3 regions of the Paenibacillus sp. EC2-1 genome follow, and region 2 is predicted to be linked to each of the others. Evidence: riboswitches for the same ligand, from Rfam matches in the RefSeq annotation. Region 2 holds a riboswitch; each other region holds the start of a gene.
The links. Region 2 has a riboswitch for cobalamin ahead of ACK8P5_RS20760 (ABC transporter substrate-binding protein). Riboswitches for the same ligand answer to the same signal wherever they lie in the genome.
Positions count from the first base shown of each region.

Region 1: linked by a shared signal. The riboswitch ahead of ACK8P5_RS06865 (anaerobic ribonucleoside triphosphate reductase) and the one ahead of ACK8P5_RS20760 (ABC transporter substrate-binding protein) in region 2 are both predicted to bind cobalamin.
Region 3: linked by a shared signal. The riboswitch ahead of ACK8P5_RS20215 (FecCD family ABC transporter permease) and the one ahead of ACK8P5_RS20760 (ABC transporter substrate-binding protein) in region 2 are both predicted to bind cobalamin.

Region 1 covers NZ_CP186006.1:1,456,646-1,467,414, reverse strand. Annotated here, with positions in the region: gene mnmA (tRNA 2-thiouridine(34) synthase MnmA) at 1-408, shown strand, start outside; gene nrdG (anaerobic ribonucleoside-triphosphate reductase activating protein) at 499-1,002, opposite strand; gene ACK8P5_RS06865 (anaerobic ribonucleoside triphosphate reductase) at 999-3,221, opposite strand; cobalamin riboswitch at 3,381-3,554, opposite strand; gene ACK8P5_RS06860 (PCYCGC motif-containing (lipo)protein) at 3,614-4,159, opposite strand; gene crcB (fluoride efflux transporter CrcB) at 4,213-4,566, opposite strand; gene crcB (fluoride efflux transporter CrcB) at 4,563-4,964, opposite strand; gene ACK8P5_RS06845 (replication-associated recombination protein A) at 5,003-6,310, opposite strand; gene ACK8P5_RS06840 (hypothetical protein) at 6,529-6,672, shown strand; gene ACK8P5_RS06835 (HelD family protein) at 6,746-8,926, opposite strand; gene ACK8P5_RS06830 (tRNA threonylcarbamoyladenosine dehydratase) at 9,211-9,966, opposite strand; gene aspS (aspartate--tRNA ligase) at 10,036-10,769, opposite strand, start outside.
Region 2 covers NZ_CP186006.1:4,440,834-4,451,602, reverse strand. Annotated here, with positions in the region: gene ACK8P5_RS20795 (glycosyl hydrolase family 18 protein) at 1-242, shown strand, start outside; gene ACK8P5_RS20790 (methyl-accepting chemotaxis protein) at 545-2,230, shown strand; gene ACK8P5_RS20785 (hypothetical protein) at 2,415-2,576, shown strand; gene cobD (threonine-phosphate decarboxylase CobD) at 2,766-3,857, shown strand; gene ACK8P5_RS20775 (adenosylcobinamide amidohydrolase) at 3,874-4,596, shown strand; gene cbiB (adenosylcobinamide-phosphate synthase CbiB) at 4,593-5,570, shown strand; gene ACK8P5_RS20765 (histidine phosphatase family protein) at 5,561-6,154, shown strand; cobalamin riboswitch at 6,238-6,448, shown strand; gene ACK8P5_RS20760 (ABC transporter substrate-binding protein) at 6,693-7,694, shown strand; gene cobT (nicotinate-nucleotide--dimethylbenzimidazole phosphoribosyltransferase) at 7,767-8,837, shown strand; gene cobU (bifunctional adenosylcobinamide kinase/adenosylcobinamide-phosphate guanylyltransferase) at 8,834-9,406, shown strand; gene cobS (adenosylcobinamide-GDP ribazoletransferase) at 9,403-10,212, shown strand; gene ACK8P5_RS20740 (response regulator) at 10,480-10,769, shown strand, end outside.
Region 3 covers NZ_CP186006.1:4,332,967-4,343,735, forward strand. Annotated here, with positions in the region: gene ACK8P5_RS20190 (GNAT family N-acetyltransferase) at 1-36, opposite strand, end outside; gene ACK8P5_RS20195 (M24 family metallopeptidase) at 330-1,418, shown strand; gene ACK8P5_RS20200 (DUF4184 family protein) at 1,508-2,251, opposite strand; gene ACK8P5_RS20205 (L-cystine transporter) at 2,392-3,786, opposite strand; gene ACK8P5_RS20210 (ABC transporter ATP-binding protein) at 4,019-4,810, opposite strand; gene ACK8P5_RS20215 (FecCD family ABC transporter permease) at 4,807-5,853, opposite strand; cobalamin riboswitch at 6,124-6,335, opposite strand; gene ACK8P5_RS20220 (lipoate--protein ligase) at 6,577-7,587, shown strand; gene ACK8P5_RS20225 (metal-dependent hydrolase) at 7,665-8,378, opposite strand; gene ACK8P5_RS20230 (DMT family transporter) at 8,629-9,531, shown strand; gene ACK8P5_RS20235 (Cof-type HAD-IIB family hydrolase) at 9,590-10,396, shown strand; gene ACK8P5_RS20240 (MBL fold metallo-hydrolase) at 10,517-10,769, opposite strand, start outside.

The DNA.
Region 1 (10,769 bases), 2.5 Mb from region 2:
GATGGTTTAATGTATTATACCCTGGGACAACGCCAAGGACTCGGCATCGGTGGATCAGGATCTGGTGAGCCTTGGTTTGTCGCTGACAAGGATTTGGATAAGAATGTGCTCTATGTAGTCCAAGGAGATCATCCTAGCTTGTATTCCACTGGCTTGATCGCCTCCGGCATCAATTGGATTGCAGGTGAGGAAGCTATGCCCAAAGATTCCTTTACCTGCTCCGCAAAATTCCGCTATCGTCAGCCAGATCAACAAGTGACGATAACGCCAAGAGAAGACGGTACTGTTCATGTTGCGTTTGACAAGCCTCAAAAAGCCATTACACCTGGACAAGCCGTTGTGTTCTACCAAGGCGAAGAGTGTCTAGGCGGCGGGACCATAGAATACGCTGAGAAAGTACCGTATTAAGCAAAAATTACGGTTTACCGAAGAACCAAAAAGGCATGTCCCTGTAAGATTCATGTGAACCTGAGGGACATGCCTTTTTTGGTTATCGATCTAAGATAAATTCATTTCGACTACTTGCCCTTTATCTACACTTCGCGAGACATCGACTAATCGCTGATTCCGACTTCCTCGGAAAGGTAGGGACGTATCTTTCTCTCGTTCATTAAACTTGCCGTCAACGATGACATCACACATTAAAGCTAAGTTTTTAAGCTTCGGCTGCTTCATTACAGCTTCAAATGTAAAGCCAGTATAAGCCCATATATCTTTATCCGGACAACATTCCTTAAATTCCGATAAAAAGTCCACACATTCTTCTGCAGAGAAGAAAGGATCACCGCCACATAGTGTAATTCCGTCAAGTAGGGGATTAGCGGCAATCTCCTTCAAAATCCGTGACTTCAACTCTGCAGTAAAAGGCTCACCCGCTTCAAAATCCCAAGATTCTTGATTGAAGCACCCAGGGCATGCATGACGACAGCCACTAATAAATAGAACAGCACGCACGCCCTTGCCTTCATTTATACTTTCCGGAATATAGCCACAGATGTTCATTGGTGCTTAACCCGATCTTCAACCTCAGCTTGCTTAGCTGAATTGAAACGTTCCGTATAGTTGCCCGTTAAGTATCCCGTTACCCTGCGTAGACGGTGGAACAGCACCTTATCCTCCCCCACACCACATTCCGGACATGTGGATCCGATAATCCCCTCATAATCACAGACAGGACAACGGTCCAGTGGGTGATTGACCGAGAAGTAACCGATATCTTGCTTAAGTGCGAACTGTACAATGCTTTTGAAAGCCGCTGTATTTTGCCGGGCATTTCCATCCAGTTCCACATATGATATAGCACCTGCATTACATAGCTTGTGAAATGGTGCTTCCCACTCGATCTTTTGAAAAGCCGCTACAGGATAATATACCGGGATATGGAATGAATTTGTATAATATTCCCGGTCGGTTACACCAGGAATCTTGCCATAAGTGCTTCGGTCCATCTTTGTGAATTTTCCGGATAAGCCCTCTGCCGGGGTAGCGAACAGCGTGATGTTCAGATTGTATTTCTCACTCATTTCATCACAATAAGCACGCATACACTTGATCACATCAAGCCCGAGCTCTCTTACCTTCTCATCTTCTCCGTGATGATGTCCTGTCAAAGCTTTCAAGCTTTCAGCAAGTCCGATAAAGCCGAGTGCAAGTGAACCATGTTTCAAGAGATCCTCCACCTTATCATCGGGAGCCAATTTCTCGCCACCTTCCCACACCCCTTCACGCATCATAAAGTCAGAAGCTTTTGCAGGCTGCTTGGCTTGAATCTTATAGCGGTGAATTAATCCTTCAACAGCAATTCCCATATAGTGCTCTAGGCTGTGAAAAAATCCATCCAGATCCGCTTCCTCACGTTTACCTAAGGCTATGCCATGATCAATTCCTAGACGTACCAAGTTAATCGTATTAAAGGATAGATTCCCTTTTCCACTGAGACGATTCCTACCAAACCGATCAGAGATTGTACGTGTCCGGCAGCCCATCGTTGCAATGATGGTATCCGGGTCCTCCGGACGGTAATATGGCAGATTGAAAGTCGCATCCACATTGACAAAGTTCGGGTATAAACGACGACTGGAGCATTCTATTGCTTTTAAAAACAGATCATAATTGGGGTCCCCTTCTGACTGGTTAATGCCTTGCTTGCACTGGAATATATGTTGTGGAAAAATCGGAGTTTCCCCGCGACCAAGTCCCTTCATCGTCGCTTCAAGGAGCGCATGCGACACCAGCCGTCCTTCCGTAGAAGTGCACATTCCATAATTTAATGAAGTGAAAGGAATCTGGCCACCAGCCCGGCTGCTCATCGTATTCAGATTATGAATGAGAGATTCCGCCGCTTGCTTCGTTTCGTTCACAGTCTCCTCGTAGGCGAATGAATAAGTACGCGGGAATTGTTTTTGCAGTGAAATATTATCCATAATGAGTTCTTCATCCAAGAGATCAGACCCTGAATTCAACTCTCCTTCACCGAGATAGTTCAGCCCTTTCCGAAAATGCTTACGAAAGGACTTCCCTACATACGGCGCCAAATCCCAATCGATCTTATTGCCCGACACTCCGCCAAATTGGCTGTTCTGCTGGGACTGAAATATGATTGCAACAAGAGCCATAGCGGTCATAATACTTTGTGGTGAACGCACTGATCCATTTCCAGTATTAAATCCATTTGCGAGCAATCGATCAAACGGAATAAAGATACAGTTCGTTGTTCCTAAAGCATATTGATCCAGGTCATGGACGTACACATATCCGTTTTTTAACGCTTCGTTTAGCTCGGGTGGTAACATGAACGAACTTGCCATCCACTTAGCATATTCCGAACCGATCCGACTCATTTTCCCACTAAAAGATTCCCCGTTCAGATTCGCATTTTCCCGGAGCAAATCCATGTCCTTCACACCGATAACATCATTACTAATCTTGTACAGCTCTCCACGCTTCATACGTTCCAGATCGCGTGCTTCACGGTATTCCTTATACGTTTTAGCTGTACTTTCGTGTCCGATCTTCTTCAAGTACTGAATAACAAGATCTTGTATGTCTTCAACCGATATTTGATTCATGCTGCTTATCTCGTCTTCAACCATCTTACCAATCCGAGATGAGGCATCCTCTTTAGTTATTCCTTCTGCGGCCTCAAATGCTTTGTCTACCGCTCTCATAATTCGTTTAACATCAAAGTCAACCTGTGTTCCATCTCTTTTAATAACTTTCATGATTATTCTCTCCTCCTACTACTAAAGCACAAATAAAAAGAAGCATGCTGCCGCTTAGGTTTACGGTAGACATGCTTCATCCAAGAATCCGGTATATAAATCAAGACAGACCAAGATACCTATTCCTACCTGATACACCCTCCTATCAACCGTAGGCAATACAGTGTTGTCATAATGGCAGGTATCTGGCTTCAGTACATTTGGAAAGAGATGTTCAGGCTCGTACTATTCTTTCGCGAGTACCTGTTACAGTGGCGGGACCGCTCCGGATTCTCACCGGATTCCCTTTTAAGATCGGAACGTATCCGATCACCATTAATCACTATATGTAGTTGTCATATCAAAAGATATAACAATATATAGGTGATTAACTGTAACAATAATCACAGTGCCTAGTTAACTTCTGTCGGCATAGGCGTTGGCGTAGGCTTTGCATAGCCTGTCTTGTACTTCTCATCAATAGCATTCCGGATTTCAGTTAGGCTTTTTCCTTCACTCTTCATTTTGGCAGATTCAACAGCGATCTCAAGACATACGCCGCAACGAGTACCATGATCATCCCACACAATGCTGCCATCTTCTTTAACCTCATCAATAAAGCAATTCAAGTTGCTATCATGCCCAGCGCTTTCTCCACATCCGCAATAACATGGAATCCATGGGAGCACATCTTTCACCTGAGCAGCGAGCGCATAAATTGTCCGGAGTTCGTCACTTTTTCCATTCAAAAAAGTTGGCAGATCTTTAGCAGATGCCGTCATCTCCTGAATATCTCCATTGGCAAGAGTCGTCTGTCCCCCATGCTCATGAGTAGCTTCTGTCCCTGTTTTGGAATTTGCCTCGCCTTTACTTTCCGTTTTACCAGCACCACATCCACTCAGAAGTAGACCAGCAGATAGCATCAGAATCCCAAACTTTTGTTTACGCAAGTTCTTCATCCTCCCCCAAATGAAATAATAAAACAAATAATTTCGTAGAATACTCTCATGCTTTATGTTGTTATCGCAAGTCCCGCCCATGCTCCTGCAAGTCCAAGAATTAACGATATAGAAACATATAATAGGGCTTCTGTGTAACGTTTGTTTCCTGCCAAGGAGACTGCCTCATACCCAAATGTTGAAAAGGTAGTGAAGGCACCGCAGAACCCTATTCCTAAAATGCTATACATCACTTCAGGAATCCGCTCAGCAGAGCCGGCGAGTATCCCAAGAATGAAAGAACCTACCACGTTTACAAACAGGGTGGCCCATGGAAAAGAACCTCCCGCTCTTTTTCCAATCCAGCTGCCAACGCTATAACGAGCAATTGCCCCAAAAACACCGCCTAACCCGATCCATAAGATCATGTCGTCTCACCTTCTCGTGCTGATCCCATCGTTCGTCCCAACCAAACACCAATCAAAGACATGAGTAGTCCACCGATGACACTAAGCATCACATAGAGCACTGCTACGAGCATATGGCCCTGACTAGACAACCTTACAGTATCCACCGTAAAGGTAGAAAACGTTGTGAAAGCTCCTGTAAATCCCGTGCCTATTAGCAACCGAATCTCAGCAGAAATCCGGGTGGAACGTAAGCCATAGGTTAAGAACCAACCCAGAAACAAACACCCCATCAGATTAATAAGTAGGATAGCAGCCGGAAATCCGCTGGCTGGCAGTGGAACTATTTCACTCAGACCATAACGGCATAATGTCCCGGCAAATCCTCCCGCACCTACGAAAAGTAAGTTTTTGTTCATACGAAAATCCCTTCCAATACGATTACATGAATCCTCTGTTAATCATCCTTACGCAAACGCTGATTGTGCGAAATCTTAGCCTCGTTGCCCTGCTCGGTCGCTTGGTAAAATACACGACGTGTCAGCTCCTTAGGCAAATAATCCTGCTTCACATAATGCCCAGGGAAATCATGAGGATACTTGTATCCTGCATGTCCGAGCTTTGCGGCTCCTTGATAATGGGTATCCCGCAAGTGAAGCGGTACCTCTGCTGATTTAAGATCTTCAATAGCAGATGTGGCGCGCGAGATAGCCGTATATACCGCATTTGATTTCGGGCTCTCTACTGCAAAAAGAATCGCCTGTGCAATGTTCAACTTCGCTTCAGGCCAGCCGTTATGACGGTAAGCATCTAATGCACTGACAGCTTGTACCATCGCCTGTGGATTGGCTAGACCGATATCCTCACTACTGGCAGCAATCAAACGGCGAATAAACACCATCGGGTCCATGCCCAGCTTCTCTACTGCATACAAAAACCAGAAAAGTGCGGCATCACTAGAACCACGTATACTTTTATGAAAAGCAGATAATACGTCATACTGCGTTGACTCATCGGCTCGAACTGTTGGACGCCGAATGGATTCCTCGGCAACTTCGAGCGTAATATGGACCGTTCCTTCCTTAGTAGGAGGTGTTGTCATTGCTGCCAATTCGAGTGCATTTAAAGATCTCCTGATATCACCATTCGCCATCGAAGCAATGTGCTCAAGTGCATTCTCGTCAACCTGTAGCTGCATAAAACCAAGCCCTTTATCCTTGTCCTGAAGCGCACGCCTCATAGCAATAAGGGAGTGTTCTCTTGTTAGCGGCTCCAGCTGGAACAAAGTTGAGCGGCTCATGAGAGCCCCGTTCACATAATGAAACGGATTCTCGGTTGTGGCACCGATAAAAATGATAGTCCCTTTCTCAACTGCAGGTAGCAACGCATCTTGGCGGGAACTGTTGAACCGATGTACCTCATCTAGAAACAGAATGGTTTTGGTACCATACAAGGACTTGTTGCTCTGAGCTTGTTCAATGACCTCACGTACCTCTTTCACTGTTGCCTCTACCGCATTAAGTCGAACAAACTCGCCTTGCGTATGCTTCGAAATGATGTGAGCTAGCGTTGTCTTACCACAGCCCGGCGGACCATAAAGTAAAATGGATGATACCTGATCCGCTTCTATTGCGCGCCGAAGCAGTTTACCTGGTCCTACTATATGTTCTTGTCCAATATATTCATCGAGGTTTGAGGGACGCATCCGATCAGCCAGCAGCCGGGAATCGCGATCCTCTTCACGACCGAGAGAGAATAAATCCATCATTACACATCCTTGCCTATAATCATCATTGAAAACTATGATCTTGATTCTGTTACTTATCATATCACAATCTGGTAATCACATCGCCACTGTAAGCAAAGCCTAAATTCTAATAAATCCCAAACTTTTCTGGATGATCACTCGTTTAGGAACAAACTTACCTGCACAAATCTAGCCTATAATGTACCCAAATATATGACAAAAGAGGGAATAGAGAAATGAAAAGACGATCACTGAGGATCATCGTCCTCATTGCACTAATCATACTCATTGCTGTTACACTTTACCGATTTATAGATGATTTAGGCCAGTCTTATCAACAATTGGGTCTAGCTCAATACAAAGAACCGGTGGTTGTCTAAACCACCGGCCCTCATAAAGCAGCTATAATCAAGTTCTAGTTCTTTAGCTGCTCACTCAATTGATTTTTTCAACTTAAATGCCTTCTGGCCATCCCTGTGCTGCAATTTCTGGCTGTTCAGGGACAATATAAGATGGAAGCTGTTCTCCATGCAGTAACCACAGTTCATGAAGTGCACGCGTACATCCAACATACATAATCTTGGCATCCCAAGCCTTTTCTGCATAGTGCTCACGGTCTGCATCCGCTACAATTACAGCATCAAACTCAAGTCCTTTGGACAGATATACGGGTAGCACAGACAGGCCGCCCTGATATGTCTGCTTGCTTCCATCAATCAGATGAAGGTCTGGCCACTCCTCAGACAATATACGATGCAGCTCCTCCGCTTCACGAAGTGTACGAGTCAAGATTGAAATCGTCCGATAATTACCCTTCGCAATCAGATGACGCAATGCCAGCCTAAGATCCTGTACCCGACTATCTACCCCTGTATAAGGGATTAGACGGACTGCGTCTCCACTACGAAATACAGGTACAGCGAGGAGGTCACTGCCAACTCCTCTTTCAAGTATTCCATTTGCAAACTCGATAATTTCCATTGTTGAACGGTAACTTCGTGTCAGTGCGAAATATGCTCTGTGCTCTTCATCAAACAGTGAGCTCATCTCTTCCCAAGCATGAACCCCTCGGTACGCATGAATCCCTTGAGATAAGTCTCCTAAAATCGTAAAAGAATGTCCTCTTACGAACTTATCAAGGAGCGCCACCTGGAATGGAGAGAAATCCTGCGCCTCATCAATAACGATATGGTCAAACCGCTGCTCACCTGTAATTTCATTCATTAAGCAGTGAAAATACAGCAGGGGTGTAAGATCCTCTTCCCTGACAATGTTATTCTTCAGATCTTTACGTGTCAGCTTCAACACTTCTGTAGGAATCTCGGATTCAAGCTCCTGAGGCCATAGTCCAGTCGTTTTCGAAGCACCAAACAGCTGCTTATATAACACCAATGGCTCAAATTTCGGCCATTTTCCTGCATAAGATTTCTCACGCTGAGAAGCTTTTTTCTTTCGCTCTTTAAGCAGATGTGAAGGTGTTTTCTTCAGTTCCATTTCCACCCACCGATGCAGTCTGGCGAGCACACGCTCTTTCCGTTTGGCTAGCGGATATGGTTTATATTCTTCGTTGAACCATTCTTCAATCGTTTCACGCTTGAGAACAGCGCCATCCCATGGGGAGAAATCTCCTTCGGGTAAAGCATTTGATTCAATCGATTCAACACAGCGCTGAATCAATGTCATCAATCTTAATGATCCCTTGTAACGTCCACGTACATCATCATTGATATCCGGAGTTCCCTGTCCAGTGGGTGTCTCGAACCAGTAAGACAAGGTTTCAGACGTGTCACTGTTCGTCATACTAATATCCAGCAACTCAGATGCCCAATCACCAAACGTGCGCTGCTGAATATCTCCAACACCAAGTTCAGGAAGCACATCCGATATGTAATCCAGGAACATATGGTTCGGCGCGAAAATGATCATTTTTTCCGCAGATACCTGCTCTTTGTATTGATACAATAGATAAGCGAGTCGATGCAGTGCTACAGTTGTCTTTCCGCTTCCCGCAACCCCCTGGATGATCAAGGCTGTATTCTTAGCCGCACGGATTATCTTATCCTGCTCTGCTTGAATCGTTGATACGATATCCCGAAGCCTATTATCCTTGTTCTCCCCAAGTCGGTATACCAGAAACTCATCCGATACAGCAAGTCCTCCACCTTCACGGTTATATGTGTCGGATACGCGCTCTAAGATCTGCTTACGGATGACCACATTTCGTTTTAAATACACTAAACCTTCTATTATTCCATCCGGGGACTCATAAGAGGCAGGATCATCGCCTCCGGTAAAAGAATAGAACAGACTGGCCACGGGTGCACGCCAATCGATTATCATCGGATACTCACTATGTTCTTCCCGATCAAACCCAACCTTACCGATATAGAGTGGAGTTTGCTCTGGCTTACCGTTCTCTTGAAAATCCAATCGTCCAAAATAAGGCTCTGAATGACCCTTTCTCAAAGCTTGACGTCTTTCTTCACGACCTGCTTCGAGCAATTGCTCTGAAAAGTCATGCCCTGTATAGACTGGGATATCCTGCAGTCGCTTAAGCTGCTTATTAATCTCTGTAATCGCTTCTTCTAATCTCTGTTTCTCTTCTTGATAGGCACTTTGAAAAGAGTCCGTCAAATTCAGTTACCTCCTAAGAATTATTTTTTCTATTTTGTGGATTGACACAAAAAAGGATACCAATTGTAACACACCTCGCCGCAATATACTACTGACACTCCTAATCGGGATCATTCCTGAACCAGCGTCATCTGTTTCTAGTGTATCCCCCTTGGGGGACAGAAAGACGCAGGTCCGTCTACCACGAACGCTGCGTCTTTACATGGAAACCTCAGAACTCAGAGCAATGGCGTTGTACATCTTCTGCTCTAATTTCTTAAATCGTTTATATTATAGACCATCTGCTAAGATGAAAGCCCCGCTCTTTCGAGTAATTCTTTCACTGTAACACTAACCATAATCAATCCTGCTACCGGCGGCACAAACGCATTACTTGCTGGCGGTTGTTTAGCCTTTCGAATTTCAGGTGCATTCTCAGGAACGATCTTGTCGGTAACATCCTGACGGGGTTTCATCGGTTCTTCTGTTGAGAATACAACCTTAACCCCTTTCTTGATGCCTTCCTTACGAAGTTTCGTACGGACAACTCGTGCAATAGGATCCATCGAGGTCTTCGATATATCTGCGACTTGGAACTTGGTAGGGTCCATCTTATTCGCAGCACCCATGCTTGAGATCATCGGAATACCACGTTTCAGACATTCCTTAATGAGATGCACCTTATAGATGATGGTGTCTGAAGCATCAAGTACGTAATCCAGATCGTATTTGAACAATTCTTCATACGTCTCATCCGTATAGAACATGTTAAGGGCGATTGCCTCACACTCCGGATTGATCAGCTTCACACGCTCAACCATCAGATCTGCCTTTTTCTGACCCACTGTTGTTGTCAATGCATGAATCTGGCGATTAATGTTCGTAATATCTACAACATCTTTGTCGATTAGGATAATGCGGCCAACCCCAGTACGGGCAAGAGCCTCCACCGCCATCGATCCAACTCCGCCAATGCCAAGTACGGCCACCGTGCTGTTCTTCATAACCTCGAGCCCCTCAGGCCCGATCGCTAGTTCCGTACGAGAAAATTGATGCAGCATTTTAAATACCTCCTAACAGGCAAGAAACGGCTGAATTACAGCCGTTTCCCCCAAGTATTGATCTGATATTTATGACTTCTTTTCTTCAACTGGTTTTTTCGCTACCTTGATATGAAGCTGTTCGAGCTGTCCTCCGTCTACCATAGAAGGAGAATCCATCAGAAGGTCTGTAGCACTTGCCGTTTTCGGGAATGCAATCGTCTCACGTAAGTTTGTGCGTCCTGCAAGAAGCATAATGAGACGGTCAAGTCCGAATGCAATACCACCATGTGGTGGTGTACCGTATTCAAATGCGTCCAGCAAGTAACCGAATTTCTCGTTAGCTGTCTCAGGGGATAGGCCGAGTGCTGCGAACATTTTTTCTTGAATGTCACGCTTATAAATACGCATGGAGCCGCCGCCCACTTCATAACCATTCAATACAATATCATAAGCTTGTGCACGCACCGCAAGTGGATCTGTATCGAGCAATTCCAGATCTTCGTCATTTGGACGAGTGAACGGATGGTGCTCTGCCACATAGCGCTTCTGCTCTTCATCATAACTTAAGAGTGGGAAGTCTAGTACCCAAGCGAATTTGAATTCATTATCATCAATCAGACCGAGCTGACGACCGATTTTAAGACGGAGTGCACCAAGCACATCAGCAACAACTTTTTTGTTATCTGCAGAGAATAACAGCAAGTCTCCCTCTTCTGCTCCTGTACGCTCTTTAATCGCTTCAATCTCCTGCTCCGTAAAGAATTTAACGATAGGTCCTTTGAATTCTCCTTCTTTTACTTGAATCCAAGCAAGACCTTTCG
Region 2 (10,769 bases):
CCACAGGTAAGTATACTGTGGGTGGTAAAGGATATACCCGGTACTGGAACAGTGTGACGAAGACCCCATTCCTATATAATCCATCTACCAAAATTTTTATTTCTTACGATGATGAAGAATCGATTCATCTGAAGAATGAGTTTATCAAGTCGAAAGGGCTGCGCGGTGCAATGTTCTGGGAATTAAATGCGGATAGAAACAGAACCTTACAAACCATTGTAAACACAGACCTACCACATTAAGATGATAAATTCGCTTGGGCAGTCATGTAATGTATAAAGAGTGTCAGCTCAGTAAAAAAACGCTTGGACTAATATACGTCCAAGCGTTTACTGTATGCTGATCTAGTTGGCTATTGCTAACTATTATGCTCTTACAAATTCGGCTGATTTGATACCAGCTTGACGACCGAAAATAATGATCTTTCACAACGATAAAGTGTATTTTGAAGTGTCTATAAGAAGACCTAAAATTTGTAAGATGAAATGTCGATATTATTTAAGGATTACTACAATATTGATTTCATCTCAGGAGAGTGGACAGCATGATTAATTCAGTGGGCAAAAAAATAGGAGCGGGGTTTTTATGTATTTCCTTATTACTAGGGATCGTTAGCTACATCACTTATTCTCAAATTGATAGGCTTGATTCCTCCTACTCTGACTTGCTTAATCGAAGAGCACTTATTTTGTCTTATGCTAAGGATATACAAAACTCCGCATCTCAGGAAATTAGTTTTCTACGCGCCATGTTACTGAAGGAAGAAGGGGCTTATGAATCTTTAAAGGAAGCCACCTCCGGGATGGAGAAGTCCATTAAGGAAACCAATGATTTGATACACCTCCCAGAACATATTGAAATGATGAAACAGATAACCGCGTTAAATCAGCAGTTTAGTACTAAGGTTGCACAAGTGGAGGGTTTAATCTATAGCCTCCCTAATGGAGCGATGCGAGTAGCAACAGAAGAGGCAGCACCTTTGGCGAGGGAAATACGAGGGATGGCAGAGAAATTGGTATCTGCCCAGATCGAAAGTATGAACGAAGGAAGCGTAGAGAATTCAAAACTTGTTCATTCGGTGAATCGAATGATCATAAGTCTAAGTGTGGCGGCCCTCATCATGGCTACCGTGATTAGTGTGATCGTCTCTAGGATGATATCAAGACCTATGGGGTTGTTGTCCAAGGCTGCTGAGGCGATTGCATCAGGTGTATTGAATGAAGAAGATATAAAAGTGAAAAACCGCGATGAGATTGGAAAGCTGGCGCAGTCCTTCAATTTGATGAAGAAGAACTTACAAGACTTGATTGGCCATGTGGGATTAAATACGTCACAAGTCGCAGCAACCTCTGAGGAACTATTTGCTGGCGCTGAGGAGACAAGTAAAGCAACAGAGCAAATTAATATAGCGATACAGGAAGTGGCAGCAGGAGCAGAGAAGCAAGTTTCGAGCTCAATGGAAGCTGCCGAAGCTGCAGGTCAAATTTCAAATAAAATGAATCAAGCGGCGAAGTCGATTCGATCGATGACCCAATTAACAACAGCAGCTAATGATAAAGCCAATTCTGGAAATCAAGTCGTGAAGGATACTGTAGAACAGATGAATGTCTTACAGCAGGCAGTAGACGGGACAACCGGAGTTATTAATGAGCTGGGGGAAAAATCAAGAGAGATTGGTCAAATCGTTAACTTGATTACAGATATTGCGAAACAGACGAATTTACTGTCGCTGAATGCAGGTATTGAAGCGGCGAGGGCTGGAGAACAGGGGAAAGGCTTTGCTGTTGTCGCAGCAGAGGTAAGAAAACTAGCTTCAAGCTCGAATGAAGCAGCAGAACACATTCAGGGGTTAATCCAAGAAATTCAGATGATATCTGATACCGCAGTGGTCTCAATGAAGGAAGGAGCCTCTGTCGTCAATGAAGGGATCAGGAGGGTACATCTAACGGGGGAAACATTCCGTGATATTGCGCTTTCTGTAGAACATATTGCTGTAGAATCTCAGGAAGTGGCAGAGATCATAGATCGCGTGAGTACAAGTTCCGAGAGTATGGTAGGCATGATGGAAGACATCGCGAATACCTCGCAGCAGTCAGCTGCGAATACGCAGAACGTTGCAGCCTCCGCCGAAGAGCAAAATGCCTCAATGGAAGAGGTTTCCGCAGCAGCAGCGTCCCTAAGTAGCATGGCTCTTGAGTTACAAGAAACAATTAGTAGATTTAAGTTGTAGTAGCATACATAACTTAGAAGCTTCCCACAAGCTTTAGCTGGGAAGCTTCTTTTATATCCTTAATTCATGTGATAGAGACCACTAGTAGAATCCAACACGTGGATATATATGGTATATTTGCTGTGTGTGCTCCATATAAATGGAGGATCTTAAGAGGTAACAATGTGAATCTAAGGAGGATTACATGGGACAAGAGAGGGAAGTGCAAGAACTTAAAGAGCGAATAGAGCAGCTTGAGAATCGATCTAATGGTATGAATGTATTGAAAATCTTGCTTATTATTGTATTAGCTATATTTTTGTTATTGGTTACGGTCGGAGTAGTCCAATTTGTAAGCAGTGGATAGAGTAATCAGGAATGCTGCGATTACCCTTTCAGCGAGTGAATCAAGTGTTTACAATAAAACTAAGCTTCCTATAAGTCAGGAACAGGGAAGCTTTTTTTCTATGCTCATTTATGACTTCTCATTGACGCATTCGAAGCTTCAGCGCGATAATAGCATCATTGAATTCATTAAGTCAGGAGCGTAATCGGTATGTTAGAACGTTATGGTCACGGGGGAGATTTAGAAACGGCAGCAGAGACATATGGAATAGCAGAGAGCCAATTCCTCGACTTCAGTGCCAATATTAATCCGCTTGGGCCACCTAAACAAGTGCTTGAGCAATTGGGACAAGCGTTATCCTCAATTATTCGTTATCCAGATCCCGGACACCGTCAATTTAAGCAGATTCTAGGACATAAACTGGGAATTCGTGAAGAACACATTTGTGTAGGCAATGGTGCAGCTGAGTGTATGTCTCTCATTCTTCTGGGACTGTATCCTCAAACGGTGGGCATTGTAGAACCTTGCTTCTCTGAATATCGCCAACTATCGGAACAGTTTGATATCGAAGTACAATCGGTACGCGGTAGACCAGAACTGGATTGGAAGGCGACGGTAGAGGACATTGGGGAGCTTATGCAGCAAGTGGATCTGGTGTTTCTCGGGCAACCTAACAATCCAAACGGCGTACAATACCGACTAGAAGAGCTTCGCCTGTTAGCTGAACAGGCTGAACAATCACATACCTATCTTGTTATCGATGAAGCTTTCATAGACTTTATTCCAGAAGAGCAACAGGCGTCTTTATTAACGGAACTGTATAACTATCCGCGAACGATACTGGTAAGGTCGATGACGAAGTTTTATGCGATACCAGGTCTGAGATTAGGCTATACGATAGCCCATCCTGATATCATTAAATTCATGACTGGAAAGCAGGTAACATGGAGTGTGAATGGTCTAGCACTGTTAGCGGGTGAGGCGGCACTAAATTGTGATAAGGAATTTGAACTGGGTACGATGGAGCTCATTACGGAGCAACGTGTACGCTTAATCCAAGGGCTAAGTGCACTGGGGTGTGAGGTCAGTCCAGGAGAAGCTAATTTCTTGTTGGTGAAGCTCCCTGAATCTTGGCGGGCAATTGACATGCAGCAAGAGCTTGGACGGCGAGGTATATTAATTAGAAGCTGCGCGATGTATCCAGGACTTGGAGATAACCATGTTCGAATTGCTGTTAAAGATGCGGAAGCTAATCGAATATTTCTAACCGAAATAGAGCATGTACTCAAGAATGTAGGTTGAGAATAGGAGTTTTATCATGACAACACCTTTTTTGAATAATGACAAAATGGAATATAGATCTGTGGCTTGTCCCGGATTAATCTTGACCAAGCATGAACGTCATTTACAACTTCAGGCTCCCACCCTTCTAGATGGTCTTAGTAGTGCTATACACGGTGGAGGTATGGGGAAGATTGATCGGATCGCTAATATATATGTGGATCGATTGTACAACTGTAGTAATCCGGAACAAGATATAAGACAACTGTTTCATGAATGGGACTATTCCCTGCAATCAACGGCAGGCTTACTGACAGCCGTTCGCTTGGAATATGCAGCTGTTCTTGAAGAAACAGATAAAGATGCTTCCGTATTTTGCTGTACGACAGCTGGAGTATCCAACGGTGCACGTGCTGGTTCTGCGCGGACCACATACCCGATGTATCAGCCTGGAACGATAAACATCATGTTAGTCATTGATGCAAGAATGACTCAAGCAGCGATGGTGAACGCCATTATTACGGCTGTTGAAGCGAAGACGGCTGCCCTTTCGGATCTCGGCATACGTGATGCAGAGAATGGTCTAATTGCGACAGGGACAACGACAGATTCAATCGTGCTAGGAGTTAGTCAGTCGAATGCTTATCCAGCCGAGCATAGATACTGCGGAACAGCTACAGATCTCGGAGCTGCTATTGGACGCACCGTGTATGGAACCGTACTGGAAAGCTTCAAGGCTCCGGGAGTGAGGCGATCATGATGGAATGGACCATTGTATTCATCCTCTGTGCGGCATACCTGTTAGATCTCATCATTGGAGATCCAAGATGGATTCCTCATCCCGTGATTGGCATGGGGCATGCAATTAAGCGATTGGAGAAGTGGATTCGTAGTCGCTTCACTAAACCAGGCCATCTGAAAAAAGCAGGGATCCTGTTCCCAGTCATGATTGTGGGAGGTTCGCTGCTTATTACTTGGGCGCTACTTAAGGGCTTGTATTTCATTCATCCGTGGCTTGCCATTTTAGCCGAGGTTGTGTTGATCGCAACAACGATTGCTACGAAAGGACTGCGGGATGCAGGAATGGGCGTATTTAACCATCTGAAACAGGGGGATTTACCTGCCGCACGGCAAGCACTCGGTATGATTGTTGGACGGGATACAGCACACTTGGATGAACCTGAAATCGTTCGGGGAACCGTTGAGACGGTCGCGGAAAATATTGTAGATGCCATCGTATCCCCACTATTTTACGCACTGATCGGAGGAGCTCCGCTTGCTATGGCCTATCGTGCAGTAAACACCCTGGATTCTATGGTTGGATACAAGAATGATAAATATCTCCATTTGGGCTGGGCTTCTGCACGATTAGATGATATCGCCAACTTCATTCCAGCACGAATAACGGCATTACTGCTCGTTGTTAGTAGCTGGATGCACCGCCTTGATTACAGACGGTCGTACCGAACGATTAGGCATGACGCACGTCTTCATCCGAGTCCCAACAGTGGATTTCCAGAATCAGCTGTAGCTGGAGCTTTAGGAATTCGTCTTGGGGGCGAGAATGTATATCATGGTGTCGTATCTTTTCGAGCTTACATGGGCGAGTATACACGTCCAATGAATAAGAATGATATTCTGATAACCAATCGATTGATGTTGACTGCATCAATACTATTTTTATTACTAAGTTTAATGATCTTTGGGCTAGTAGGTGGAGCATTATGGAGTTAGAACTGGTATGTATTCGTCACGGTGCCACACAGTGGAATAAGGAGAAACGCTATTTAGGTCACACCGATATCGGACTGCTTCAAGAATCGCTGACTGCGCTTTTACCATTGAGGGAAGAACTTGAAGGAATGATATTTCGTCAAATATTCTGTAGTGACTTAAAGCGATGCCGGGAAACATTAGAACAGGTGTATACGTCTTCAACCGAACAGGTAGTCTTCGATAAGCGGTTACGAGAAATGGATTTCGGAGCGTGGGAGGGTCTCACCTACGATCAGTTGAAACATATACCCCTGTATCGGCATTGGTTGGATGATCCTCAGTCTGTGACACCGCCGGGAGGTGAATCGTGGGAGCATTTTCAGAAACGAATAGCAGAATTTTTAGATAGTCTAGCTCATGATATGGGCAATGATAATGAGAACAATCGGATACTTATCGTCACACATGGAGGCGTGATTAGGCAGATTGCAGCGATGACTATACCGGGTTCATCGTTCTGGGATTATACAGCTGAGCCTGGAAGCCAGCTCATTCTAAAACTCAAACATGTGGATGAGACATGGATCGGGAGCCGTGGTTAAGCCTTCAATATCCGTTACAAAGGGTTGTAAGCTACTCATATGTAACCTATAATCATGAGTTGAGAGGTAAGGCTTGTATCTAAATGAATATGAACTTATAAGGTCTAGGATTAGAGCCAAGTAAAGTGCTTCTGTTCCTAGTTAAAAGGGAAGTTGGTGAAATTCCGACACGGTCCCGCCACTGTGAAACAGGGATATTCTCGATGTACCACTGTTCTGCGCCTAAGTAGAATGGGAAGGTGAGAATATCGATTACCTGTGAGTCAGGAGACCTGCCTTATAAGCGTACGACAGTCCTTCGAGGAAAGGATTACGTTTGGCTTGTGGAAGTACTGTGGTATGACTCGGTACTATGCCTGTGGAACAGATGGTCATCAACTGACTATAAGTCCTTAAGACGTAATCCCTGATTCTTTCTTAATTATGAGAAGATCAGGTTTTTTTTGTTGCATAGACTTCGTAAAATGAGGGTTCATTGAAATTACAAGATGCATCTCACCAAACATACTTCGAAAGAAGATAGGGGAGAGAAATAACAATGAAACAGTTATGGAAGAATTGGACTACAGGCGCACTAGCGATCATAATGGTACTAGCGCTCGCGGCTTGTGGCAGTAATGAGGAGCCGAAACCAGCAACGGACCCTACACCAACAGAACAAGTAACTCCACCGGCTGATGAAGGAACGACGCTCAAGACGGAGTACCCTTTAACCGTTAAGGATGCTACTGGAGAGTCCCTTACATTTAAAGAAGCACCGAAGAAGATTATATCGATCTCGCCTGCGGAGACTGAAACGTTGTTTGCAATCGGACTCGACGAAGAAGTTATTGGTGTATCGGATTTCGATGATTATCCAGAAGCGGCTACAACGAAACCGAAAATGGGTGGTCTATATAATCCGAACGAAGAAGCTATTATTGCCGCTTCACCTGATCTCGTAGTAACAGGAATCTCTATGAGTGCAGAAGCAGCTCAGCATTTGCGTGATCTAGGAATTACGATTTACAAGACAGATCCGAAAACTGTAGATGATGTTATTGCTAATATTGAAGCTTTTGGTCTGATCACAGATCATCAAGAACAAGCTAAGACAGTCGTGGACAAAATCAAGCAGGATCGTGAAGAAGTAACGGAAGCTGTAAAGTCACTTACACCTGAGCAGAAGAAAAAAGTATATATCGAGTTCTCCCAAGGCTGGACAGTAGGTAGTGGAGAGTTTATGGATGAGCTGATCACCTTAGCAGGCGGTGTTAACGTCGCTGCGGATACGGTGGGATGGAATGAAATTAGTGAAGAGAAGATCATTAAAGATAATCCGGATGTCATCTTGTTCTCCAAGAACGTTGTGAATGAGGAAACAAAGGAAACTTTGGACCAAATCATTAAAGCACGTAGTGGTTGGGATCAAATTACAGCTGTGAAGAATGAAGCGATTTATGGTCTTGATGATAACCTAGTAAGTCGTCCAGGACCACGTGTAACGGAAGGTCTTAAGGAAATTGCTAATGCGATTTATCCTGAACTGATGAAGAAGTAAAGGAAGTAAGCTGACACTATCTAATGGATGCTTGCTTACATCTAAGCGCAATTAATAAAGGAGTAATGATGTATGAGACAAAGTGTCATGGAACGTATCGGAGAAATTCGCGGGCTGGATCAATCCGCCATGGAATTAGCGAAACTGCATATTAATAACCTGACGGTCCCACCTGGCAGCCTAGGCAAACTGGAGGCAATGGCGATACAACTCGCGGGTATAACGGGGAACATAAAGCCTTCATTTGACCGAAGAGAAGTTATTATCATGGCAGGCGATCATGGTGTTTGCGATGAGGGTGTGAGTGCTTTTCCACAGGAAGTTACACCTCAAATGATTCATAACTTTCTCGCGGGTGGTGCAGCGGTTAACGTTCTAGCCAGACAAGCGGGTGCAGAAGTAGTATGTGTGGATATTGGGGTGAATAGTGAGCTGTCCCACTCTGATCTTCTTTCGCATAAAATCCGGTACGGTACCGCGAATATGGCACAGGGTCCTGCAATGTCTTACGATGAAGCAATGCAGTCCATTATGGTCGGTGTTAAGGTTGTAGAAGATGCGGTTAAGCGCGGAGTACAATTATTTATTACAGGTGAAATGGGAATTGGAAATACGACGGCCAGCTCAGCGGTAATCTGTGCACTCTCTGACATTTCAGTTCGGGATGCTGTAGGCCGAGGAACCGGCATTGATGACTCTCGTTTGCAACATAAGATATCCGTAGTTGAAAGAGCACTTGAGGTGAATAGCCCTGATCCCAATGATCCGGTAGATGTACTGTCTAAAGTAGGCGGTCTTGAAATCGGAGGTTTGGTTGGTGTTATTCTTGGCGCAGCAGTACATGGCTGCCCTGTAATTATTGATGGATTTATCTCGAGTGCAGCAGCATTGCTTGCCAAGGCCATCTGCCCAGTAGCGGCAGATTACATGATTGTATCTCATGCTTCCCATGAGCAGGGACATCGGCGTCTTCTGGAAGAGTTAAATCTTCGGCCCGTACTTGAATTAGATCTTCGAATCGGGGAAGGGACCGGCGGTGTATTATGTCTTCATCTTGTCGATGCAGCATGCCGGATTGTTCGTGAGATGGCAACCTTTGAAAGTGCGGGAATCTCAGGTGAAACCAAGGAGAAGGATTCATGATCACACTCGTGACAGGCGGTGCAAGAAGCGGAAAGAGCAGCTTTGCTGAGAAGCTATGTATATCGAAGTCCCCGTCTGCTGTGTATGTGGCTACCGCCCAAGCTTTTGATGATGAGATGAGGGAACGTATTGCTCTGCATCAGCTTGAACGAAGTCAAGCGAACTATGCTTGGCGAAATGTAGAAGAGCCTTTTCAGCTTGTGAAACTTCTGAGTGATTGGCGTGAAGAATGCCAAGGTGAAGAAGATTCTGCGCCGACCGTTCTGGTGGATTGTCTCACCCTGTGGCTGTCTAATATTCTACTCTCATTGGAACGTGAGGAGGATGTACAAGCGAAGGTGAAAGCCGAGATTGCTCGTCTTATAGACCAAGCAGAGCAGTATCCTGGTGAATTAATTCTGGTAACGAATGAAGTGGGCAGCGGCATTGTACCAGAATACCCTTTGGGCCGATTGTATCGTGATTTAGCGGGTTACATGAATCAGGCTATATCTCGAAGTAGTGCACAGGTATTCTTGGTAACAGCGGGTATACCTATAGAGCTGAAGAGTAGGGAGTATAGATTATGACGAGATGGAGTCAAGCGGCTGCGGCCGCTTTTCAATTTCTATCACGCTTTCCAGTAAGAGCTAATCTGGATTATACACCAGCACTTTTTCGCCAAAGTGTGAAGTTCTATCCTTTGGTAGGTGCTGCTATTGGCCTTGTTGTATGGGGTGCGGGTGCAGGACTATCGTATTTATTACCTACAATGCCTGCTGCAGTATTGACCCTCATCTTATGGGTATGGCTCACAGGTGGACTTCATCTGGATGGTTGGATGGATACGGCAGATGGTATCCTTAGCTATCGATCTCGTGAGCAGATGCTAGACATCATGAAAGATAGCCGCGTTGGGGCTATGGGTGTGATTGCCTGCGTGCTGCTGTTAATGTTAAAGCTCTCATTAATCTACTCCTTATTTAATGGCGGCACACAATATTCGGGGTTATTTATTCTTCCCTTGATTTGGAGCCGATGGTTCATGGTTCATGCAATGTCAGCGTGGCCATTAGCTCGTGGTAAAGGTGGCCTAGCAGGACAGTTTAAAGATATAGACAAAAGTCAGCAGCGGGCAACACTGTTCATCGCCATAGTGTTGTCAGGCATATTCGCATTAATCGCTCCAATGATCGAAATGGACAACCATTCGATGATGCTATCGATTCTTGGATGTATTGTGCTTCCACTGGGCGTGGTGGCTGCTGGAACATGGCTCGCTCGGAAGCTGCATCTTGCATTAGGCGGGCTAACGGGCGACACATACGGGGCTCTTAATGAATTCCTTGAAGTGATAGGTTTGCTCATACTCGTGCTGTTGTATAAACATGTATGATCTAATAGCATTGTCCCTTATTAGATTGTAAAAATATAATAGGGATTATTGTTGTGAAAAGGCCGCTCAAGGGTTCAAACCTTGGGCGGCTTACTTGCTGTTGGGAGACATACGAAAGAATCATTTTAGCGTAGCGTCTCTCTCAAGTGGCAAAACGATGACTGCCCTATTCAAAAAATATTCAGTAGCGTATGATTAAGTAGTATGGATACACTTTTTTTGATGTCTAGTCTGTAAATGAAATAGAATAAGGAGAGTAGACACGAATTGGGGGTTGAACTGGAAGCGATGTTCTTAAGGGCGATCGTTGTAGATGATGAAAGGCTTACTCTTAAAAAGATGGAGAAGCTATTGACAGCAGACCAATATGGAGATGAAATTAAGATTATGCTTTCGGGCGCATTTCATGACCCAAACGAAGCTATAGCGTTTATTTCTCGTGAAACGGTAGATTTGGCTTTTTTGGATATGCAGATGCCGAATATTGATGGATTTGAACTGGCTGAGAAGCTGCAACAGATCCAACCGGAAATTCGTATTATTTTTGTAACTTCCTA
Region 3 (10,769 bases), 110 kb from region 2:
ATTTGCATAATCAATCTGATAACGAGGCATTGCCATGTCATATTCCTCCGAATGGTGAAGTGATCTGTATGCTTATTTTACAAGAGGTTGGCATGAAACGCATTCATCTTTTTTGAGCGCTACTTATCCTTCGATTAGTTCACAAAAGTATTACGTTTTTGCCACTAGAAGAATATTATAGACTTACATATAGAGATAATATATACAAATATTGTTATGATTCCTAATAACAAACTACTCTGACTTTACATCACTCCATGAACGAGCTACGCTTATATCATATAGCCATGCGAACAAAACGAACACAGCAGAAAGGGATGTATTAAATCATGACTACAAGATTAGATCAATTAACTCAAGCGATGTCCTTACATAGATGGGATGTCTTACTCATAACAGATCCTAAGCATGTATATTATCTAACGGGGTTTGCCAGTGATCCACACGAACGTTTTCTTGGGTTGCTCTTGCAAAACGGAGAGGAGCCTGTACTTATCGTTCCAGCACTTGATGGCGATGCAGCGGCTGCGGCTTCGTCGGTTAGCAACATCGTTACGCATCAAGATACCGATAATCCTTATGAATTGCTCCGCAAACAGATAAAGGGCTCCATCGGAACGATGGCTCTTGAAAAAGATCAGCTGACGGTGTCCCGTTATGAGCAGCTCCAACACTTCCTATCTGCACATTCCTATTCAGATGCAGGTCAAGTACTGCGTGATATGCGAATTCGAAAATCAGAAGATGAAGTCAAGATCATGAAACGAGCAGTTGCTCTAGTAGAAGATGTCCTCTCCCAAGGTCTAAAACAAGTGAAGATCGGAATGCAAGAGATTGAGCTTGTGGCCGAGCTTGAATATCTGATGAAAAAACTAGGAGCTGACGGCCCTTCCTTTGATACCATGGTGCTCACGGGTACGAATACCGCTCTGCCGCATGGAGTTCCGGGATCACGGAAGATCGCGGAAGGTGACCTGCTTATGTTTGACCTGGGCGTGTTCGCTGGCGGATACGCATCAGACATTACCCGTACCTTTGCTGTCGGACAGATTAGTTCAGAGCAGGAGCGTATCTACAACACGGTACTGGCGGCTAATCAAGCAGCCATCCGTGCTGTAAAACCTGGTGTCACTTATGGATCGATTGATAAAGCAGCGCGATCCGTTATTGACGAAGCTGGCTATGGCCCTGCATTCTTGCATCGTCTAGGCCATGGTCTCGGTATGGATGTACATGAGTACCCATCCATTCATGGACTTAACGAGGAGCTGCTTACTAGCGGTGCTGTCTTCACGATTGAGCCAGGCATTTACGTTCCAGGCGTTGGAGGCGTGCGCATCGAGGACGATGTCTTCGTAACTGATAACGGTGTAGAAGTGCTAACTTCGTTCCCTAAACAGCTTACCGTCTTGGGCTAAGCTGCCATATGCAGCAGGAGGCGACCAATCCCCGGAATTTACTGGGGGAGCGGTCGCCTCTTCTTTTGAGTCTATGATTTTGAAGGAGTTCATTTCGGGAATAGAGCTGTATATTTGATAACCAGTGATAGAATGAGCAGGCTTATCAAGGAAGAATCGATGATTCGTACAACAGCGATGCCGTAATTCCTAATCGATACATCATCTATGAGATACCAGATACCTAGTATCCATAACGTTAGGGAGAATAGTACAAACCAAAACACCAATTTCTGTTTCGGGGATATGTCCATTACTTTAGATCCCTTTTGATATGAAGCTCTGTAAATCATGTAAGCAACTATGACAGATAATCCCACAAGTGTACTTCCATGTTGTAACAACTTATATACCGGAATATCATAGCCGGCGATTTGGAACGTGTGACCTAGGGCTGGGATTCTCGTAACCATGAATCCTTTCTGATGTGTGAATGCATCCCACACAACATGCGTTAACATGCCCAGAATCGCTGAGTAGCCAAAGACGATCACCCTCAAAGTACGACTCGAGTCTACTTGCCGAGTACTATGGTCCTGAATCACATTCGGTAAGTAACTGACAAGCATTTGATGAATGAGAACATGATAAATACAATAAATCAACACGACCATGGGAAGATTAAGAATTAAAAATCCACTAAAGGTATGCCCAATCTCACCCAAAGGTTGCCCTCGCAAAAAATACTCATAATCAGGAGCCATACTCCCTAGAACAAGCGCGGAAAAATGAACGTATTTACTCTTTCTCGAAAACGGCAATACGATGGCAGGATGCGCAAAGGTTAATGGCATATGAGTCTTCAACCCCTATTAATCTATTACACTGTTCTTACAACGAACAACGACACCTCAAGTCTAACATAAGTCATCTAAGAAGATTTAATCATTAAAAGAAGCCGCCCCCTCCTGGGTGCGGCTATGTTCTATTCATATTACGTCTGCATCACATCAATATCTTGATTACGATCCTTAAATACGTCTTGATCCACTTCTTTCATGACTTTACCTGTAATCACACCGGCAGTTATCGATCCGTTGACATTGAGTGCGGTCCGTCCCATATCGATCAGTGGCTCAACGGAGATCAGCAGACCTGCCAGAGCAACCGGCAGATTCATAGTGGACAGTACAATCAAGGAGGCAAAGGTTGCTCCTCCCCCTACACCAGCGACACCGAAGGAGCTAATCATAACGACTACAATCAAGGTAAGTATAAACATCCAATCCGTTGGATCAACACCCGCCGTAGGTGCTATCATCACCGCCAGCATTGCAGGGTAAATACCCGCGCAACCGTTCTGTCCCATCGTTGCTCCAAGGGATGCCGATAAATTCGCAATGCCTTCTTGTACCCCCAGCTTCTTGTTCTGCGTCTGTACACTCAGTGGAATAGCTGCCGCACTTGAGCGGGATGTAAAAGCAAAGGTTAGTACTGGCAGTACCTTGCGGATATACACCATTGGGTTAAATCCGAACAGAAGGAGGAGAAGCATATGAATTATAAACATAACAATTAACGCGACATAAGATGCCAGGACAAAATCAACGAGATCGAGAATGACTTGTAGATCTGTTCCTGCAATCGTCTTAGCCATTAGTGCCAATATTCCATATGGTGTCAATCGAAGGATTAAAGTAACCATCCGCATCACAACTGCATACAGTGCCCGAATCATACCTCGAAACGTTTCGGCTTGCTCCGGATGTTTTCGATCCAAACCAAGCAAAGCGACACCAATAAAAGCGGAGAAGATAACAACCGCTATCGTAGAAGACTTACGTTCTCCTGTCATATCCGCGAACGGATTCGAAGGAATGAACTCCAGAATTTGCTCGGGTAGCGTCTGGTCTCCAACGTCTCCAAGCTTATCTTCGAGCAACAAGCCCTGCTCATGTTCTGCGGCGCCCGCTTGTATATTTTCTGCTGATAAATCAAAGGTAAGCGTCGTCGCTATGCCAACAGAAGCCGCAATACCCGTGGTCAGAAGCAGAGTAGCGATGATTAGCCCACTCATTTTACCGAGATTTCGTCCGCCCTTCAGATTCATAATTGCCGAAATAATCGATACCATAATGAGTGGAATTACCATCATCTGCAGCAGACGTACATACCCGTACCCGACCAAGTTAAACCACTGCGATGATTTCGCAATAACGTCAGAATCTGCTGAAAAGATAAACTGTAAGATCGCGCCAAACAGCACACCAAGACCTAAGCCGGCAAATACCCGCTTCGTAAACGAAAAGTGCTTCTTCTGCATCCAGTACAATATGCCAATAAGCAGAAGAAGAACAAGGACATTCATGACAATCCAGACTGTTTCCACGCCCGATGCCTCCTCTTGTTTAAATGCATTTTGCATAAAATCTAAAGATCGATTTCTAATACAAAATGGTGAAGTAAGTGCTACTATTCATTTCCAAACGCAAACCCACTTAAAACATTACCCGTTAAATCCGATCTGTTATCTCTTTTTTATAAAAAGGTATGCTACATGCATACAAAAAAGACGGCTATCTGCCGTCTTAAAATCTCTTATTATGAGGAATAATATACATCTATTCGTTTGGTCTTCCACGATTAGCTGTCAAGAGTACTTGTGGAGCACCATTCTCTGGGTGCATAACAAGAGCAGGATCGACCCTAAAAACTTCACGTATGAAATCCTCTGTCAATACTTCAGACGGCAGCCCTTGCCCAGCAGTCTTTCCATCTCGAAGTACCAGAAGTTGATCACAGAACTGTGCAGCTAAATTCAGATCATGCAGCACACTAATGACAGTAATGCCCGACTCTTTACGCCACTCTGCTACCATATTCATAAACTCCAACTGGTACCGTATATCCAGATATGTCGTTGGCTCATCCAGCAACAGAATTGCAGGCTGCTGAGCCATTACTTTTCCAAGGGCTGCACGCTGACGTTGTCCTCCACTAAGCTGATCCAATCTTCTCGATTCTAAACGGTCAAGCTCTAGTCTATGAATAATCCGATCCAGCAAAGGACCAGCATCCTCTCTCTCTCGTCCTAACCAGTTCTGGAATGGAAAGCGCCCCATCTCCAGGACTTCACGTACTGTAAAATCTGTCGGAGCAAGGCCTTCCTGCTGCAATACAGCAACCATTTGCGCCAGTTCTTTTCTACTGTAACTAGCCATTTCTCTGTCATGTAGCAGCAATTGACCTGTTGTAGGCATTTCCACCCCAGACAAGAGATGCAGCAGTGTTGATTTACCGCTTCCATTTGGACCGATAATTCCCCACCACTCTCCTTCACGGACACTCCAGTCGATCTCCGATACTGCATTCAAGCGTTCATATCGCTTGCCTACATTTTGAAGTTTGATCATAGGGCTCCCTCCCTGCGCTGCTTTTTATTAAGGTACAGCAAATAACCAAAGAATGGAGCTCCCACAAATGCGGTTACAACCCCAATCGGAATTTCAGTAGGTGCTAGTAAAGTTCTCGCTGCCGTATCCGACCAAACCATGAAGATTGCCCCGCCGAGTGCCGATAGTGGAATAATGATTCGATAATCCGAACCTGTAACGAGCCGAATCATATGCGGTACGACTAGTCCAACAAAACCAATTACACCAGACACCGACACTGCGGCAGCGGTTAGAAGCGTAGCTACAATAAGAACACTCATCTTCAGACGATCCACATTAAGCCCCATATGGGCTGCTTGTCTTTCGCCTAGTGATAGCAAATTCAGCATCCGCGCTCGGCTCCACAAAAAGATAAAGCATACAATAAAGTAAGGGAATAGCACCGTTATGTACGACCACCCTCGCATGCTTAAGCTTCCCATGGTCCAGAACAAAATATCCGTTAATGTATCCTTTGACATGACCGTCAAGAATGAAACAGCCGCACCTAAGAACGACTGCATAATCACGCCTGATAGAATTAGTCCATGCGTCGGTATTTTTCCATTATCTCTAGCGAGTAACAGTACGATCCATAGCGTAAGAATCCCCGTCAGAAAAGCAACCAAGGGCAGCGTCCAAGCTCCTGCAAATGCATACTGCAGTCCGTAGAAGATTAGAAACGCAGCTCCGAGTGAGGAACCGGACGATACACCTAGCGTGAATGGGTCCGCAAGAGGATTTCTTAGAACACCTTGAAATGCAGCACCAGCCACCGCAAGTGAGGACCCAACCAGCATGCCGAGCAGAATTCGGGGTAGACGTACTTTCATTATAATCTGCTCCGATGCGACCTCCCAATTCGGTGTGATAGAATCACCAATCCATGGAAGTTTATGCAGCAGCATCGCACCGATCTCTGTAACGGGTAAATGAACCGCACCAATGCCAAGACTGACCACGAGTGTAAGTGCTAAGAGAATAAGCCCTGTCACTGCGTACACTGCAAGTTTTCTACTCATGATGTTATCCGTACTGGATGGATTACTAACACTAATTGTTTCAATCGATTTCTCATCAGTTTCTCTCCTATCCCGTGTATGCAAGCGCCGAAATGACTCGTATCTCTGACAGGCACCCAATAATTCACCATAAAAAACCCCTGATCTCATAGAGAATCAAGGGCTACGTTTCGGAGATAATGAACTTTATGAACTAAAAAATGAGCTTATTATAAAAGTCTACTCGTCCAAAATAGTTCTGCCAAACGTAATCCTTTCCTCGAAGGACCGTCAGATTCATCATGCGAAGCAGGTCTCCTGACTTACAGGTTGAAATGATAACCTCCGCCTTCCCGAGCCTTAATAGGCCAGTGGCAATTATAGAGGATATCCCTGATTCACAGTGGCGGGACCGTGCCGGATTTTAACCGGCTTCCCTTTTAACCCAGAAGCAGCCCTGTATTTAGGACTGTCTTTCCAGGACATCGCATGCAATGAGTATTCTTTTTTTGCCAAGCATACTTCTCTGTTGACGATTATATGAAATATCTACTCCGCTTACAACCTAGAAATTCACATATGAAGTTAAACATGCCGGTTGGCATAGAATTTTAAGCGTTACCGTTCTCCAACATAGCATTTATCACTCATCGCTCACAGAACCTTTGCTCTAGAGTCAAACATTGGTTTACAATAGATTTAAATGTATTACATTAGACAAGAAACCACACGGAGGCGTACATAATGCTGTTTATTGATAACCAGGGAATACATGATCCAGCCATAAATCTGGCCATTGAGGAATACGCATTGAAACATTTACCGATGGACGATAGCTACCTGCTCTTCTACATCAATCAACCATCGATTATTATAGGCAAACATCAGAACACAATTGAAGAGATTAACCAAGAATATGTGCGTGATAACAACATCCAAGTTGTACGACGTTTATCAGGCGGCGGTGCCGTATATCATGACCTAGGAAACCTAAACTTCAGTTTTATTACCAAGGACGATGGGCAGTCCTTTCACAATTTCTTGAAATTCACACAACCTGTCATCGACTTCCTGCAAAAAATGGGCGTACCTGCTGAGCTCAGCGGCCGAAATGACCTTCAAGTTGGGGAGAAAAAGATTTCCGGCAATGCACAATTCTCTACACGAGGACGAATGTTCAGCCACGGAACACTGATGTTTGATCTCGATCTGGATCATGTACAAGCTTCGCTGAATGCGAATCCAGAGAAGTTTAAATCAAAGAGTACAAAATCAGTCCGCAGTCGTGTAGCCAATATCAAGGAACTTCTCGGAGCTGACGGAAGCGAGATGACCATTGAACAGTTCCGCGCTGAGCTGCTGCGTTCGATCTTCGGTATGGAACCTCATCAGGTTCCTCAATATGTACTAGAGGAGAAAGACTGGGAGATCATTCACCAAATCTCCAAGGAGCGTTACCAGAACTGGGATTGGAATTATGGCCTATCGCCAGAGAGCAATGTGAAGCATGCAAAGAAATTTCCTGTGGGTATCATAGACATCCGAATGAACATAAAGGATGGGCATATCCAGGAGATCAAAATTTATGGTGACTTCTTCGGTGTTGGCGATGTAGCGGATATCGAGAATGCACTTCGCGGCAAACGTTACGAGGAGAGTGAAGTTAGAAATCTTCTTACTTCCATTAATATAAAGCATTACTTCGGTAATCTTGAATTGGATGATCTCATCGGTTTGATCTTCCTGGAAGAATAACCACTGGATCATCAGAAAAGCCTTGCTCAGAGGGAATGACTCATTCCCTTTGAGCGAGGCTTTCTCATTAATTTCGATTATTTAGAAGCTATGAATACATACCAGAGAAGAACTAGTGTAAGCACGATGCACACATTCTCCACCATATTTCCCCATTTACTTCCGGTGCTCATCAGTTTAAATTTCACTCTGAATTTCAGTGGAGGCAACAGCCGTATTCCACGATTCGTTAGCATATCAGCTGCTAAGTGAAGAGCATAGGATAAACCTCCTGCAACCCATATACTCTCGCCCCAGGCCGAGCCTTCCGTCCCGAAATACAACAACAGCGTCCATCCAGCAACAGCGTATAATGAGTGTGTCAACCCGCGATGGGATACCAGTGTGGAGATCATTAATACACAACCAGCAATGATATTCCACGGGCTAAATGAATGTCCGAATTGAAGGAGACCAAGGCCAATCATAAACATCACAATATGACGGAGTGTCCGCCCTGGCAAAAAGGATACAACAGCAATTAATCCAGCCAAGGCCAAGTTCCACGGCGCATATTCCTGTCCGTAGAAATAGATAAAAATAGCTACCGCAACTAGTGTTAGTTGAAGTACACGTAAGAGGCCTGTTGGAATCGCTGTTCTTACCAATATGGAGTTCGGCTCATCAATATCCGGTAGAAGCGAACTAACGACGGCAACCGCTGCTGCCGGAAGTGTGATAGGAATTCCGGTCAGCCCCATGACCGACAGTGTGACGCCGGTACTAATAACCAAATGGGCTCTTCCCATCATGATAATAACTTCCTTTCATTCTCTTGGTGTCCTAGAAGGGAATGTACGTTCGGTATTTTAGTATAACAAAATTCTCCTCTTTATGTCTACCCTTTCCACTAAATAAGCAATTCATCGATAAGATGGAAGTTCCTTACTATATAGGACTCCATTAGTATTGTCGCTTCTCTCATAATGGGATACAATTTGTTCACTTGTAATTTCACCGAAGAATTTACATATTTTTATTGTCTCGAAAGGATGAACAACGTTGAACCGCTCTCGTCTTGCTGATCTCAGCCTACTCCTTGTTGCCATGATGTGGGGCTGTACCTTTTTGATTGTGCAACATGCTGTTCGAGTACTTCCACCGATGGCCTTTAACAGCGTCCGATTTATAGGTGCAGGACTCCTACTAGCCTTCATCACGACTATATTCTATCGGCGTCAGTGGCGATTGATCACACGAAAAATGCTGCTGCATAGCTGTCTGCTTGGTCTTTTTTTGTTTATAGGCTATGCTTTTCAGACCGTTGGGTTGCTGTATACAACGACTTCGAACACAGGCTTTATTACAGGTCTATCCGTGGTCATCGTTCCCTTCCTGTCTTATTTCTTACTTAAACACTCCATATCCCGATTCACTTGGCTGAGCGCTCTGCTTGCAGCTGCTGGCCTGTATTTACTTACCTTTGCAGGATCAGAGATGAGCTGGAACATAGGAGATATTCTAGTCCTAATCTGCGCCATTGGATTTGCTCTTCATATCGGTTACACCGGTCTTTATGCTTCTAAATACCCTTCACTTCCATTAGCAGCACTACAGATGACAGTGGTCGGTATTCTTAGCTTGATCGCATCACTCATCATGGAGGATGCGGGAAATCCTGCTACCTTAATGGATAAATTAGTCCAGCCGGAAGTCTTGATCGCCCTTCTGGTGTCCATCGGTCCTACAAGTGCATTCGCCTTCTGGATTCAGACCGTTTGTCAGAAATATACTACACCTTCTAGGGTAGCTATTATATATGCAACAGAACCCGTTTTTGCAGCTTTAACTGGTATTCTATTTGCTGGAGAAGTACTGGGCTTAGCCGGCGGTTTAGGATGTGTGCTTATTTTGGGAGGTATGCTTATGGCCGAATTGAAATCCGCGCCACATCAGGTACAATAGAAGCATAATAAAGATAGATAAAGTAGATATAATAGATAGGACAAAAGGAGAGAAATTCATGACTACCTACAAACTGATTGCGATTGACATCGATGACACACTAATCAACGATGATAAAGAGGTAACGCCCGGCGTACAGCAAGCACTCGAACAAGCTGTCGCTAAAGATGTTGTTGTTACACTAGCAACAGGTCGTGCTTATACATCCGCTCAAGCGATTGCCCGCCAGACTGGACTTAATGTACCCATTATTACTTATCAAGGTGCCCTCATTAAAAACTTGCTCGACGAGAAGGTTCTATACGAGCGCTATGTTCCTATTGATGGTGCGAAGAAACTGTATGCGTTCTGCATGGAACATAATCTACATCTTCAAACTTATGTCGGCGATAAAATCTACGCCCAGGAAGAGAATCAAAAGCTGATCGATTATTGTGCACTCAACCGCGCTCCATATTATATCGAGCCTGATTTTATGAAATTGATTGAACAGCCTACACCTAAAATGCTCATGATCGATGATCCTGCATATCTCGATGAACTGATCCCGGTATTCCAAGAGATGCTTGGCGATCAGATGCATATTACAAAGTCCAAACCGCATTTCCTGGAGTTCATGCATAAAGAAGGGACAAAGGGCCATGCATTGACATTCCTTGCGAATCACTTCGGCTGTACTCTGGAGGAAACCATTGCGATTGGGGACTCTTGGAACGACCATGAAATGCTTGAGTGTGCAGGACTTGGAATCGCCATGGGTAATGCCATTGAGCCACTCAAAAAGATCGCAGACTACGTCACGCTTGGCAATAATGAAGATGGCGTTAAACATGCTCTTGAGAAATTTGTGTTGAATGCAGAATAACAACTTATATGCATAAAAAATAACCCGATCCTAAACTTAAATGTTTAGGATCGGGTTATTTTTCGCCATACTTTTTAATGATAATTAACGTATCATAGCTGTCCCTGTTCACCAATCAATCTAATGCCCTAGTTTCACATTCATACCCGAAACAGCCAACTCGGTTTGAAGAGGAAGGTCTAGGTCCTTAGTGACATCCACATCATGTGACATATGGGTATAGATCGTACGCTGCGGTTTCACTTCCATCAGTAACTCTGCCGCCTCCTTCATGTCATATACAGAACGAGTAGAGAATTCTGCAGTCTCATGAACAAAACTCGTGCCAAGCACGAGTAGATCAAGACCGTGAAGGGGCTTCTTCTCAGCTTCG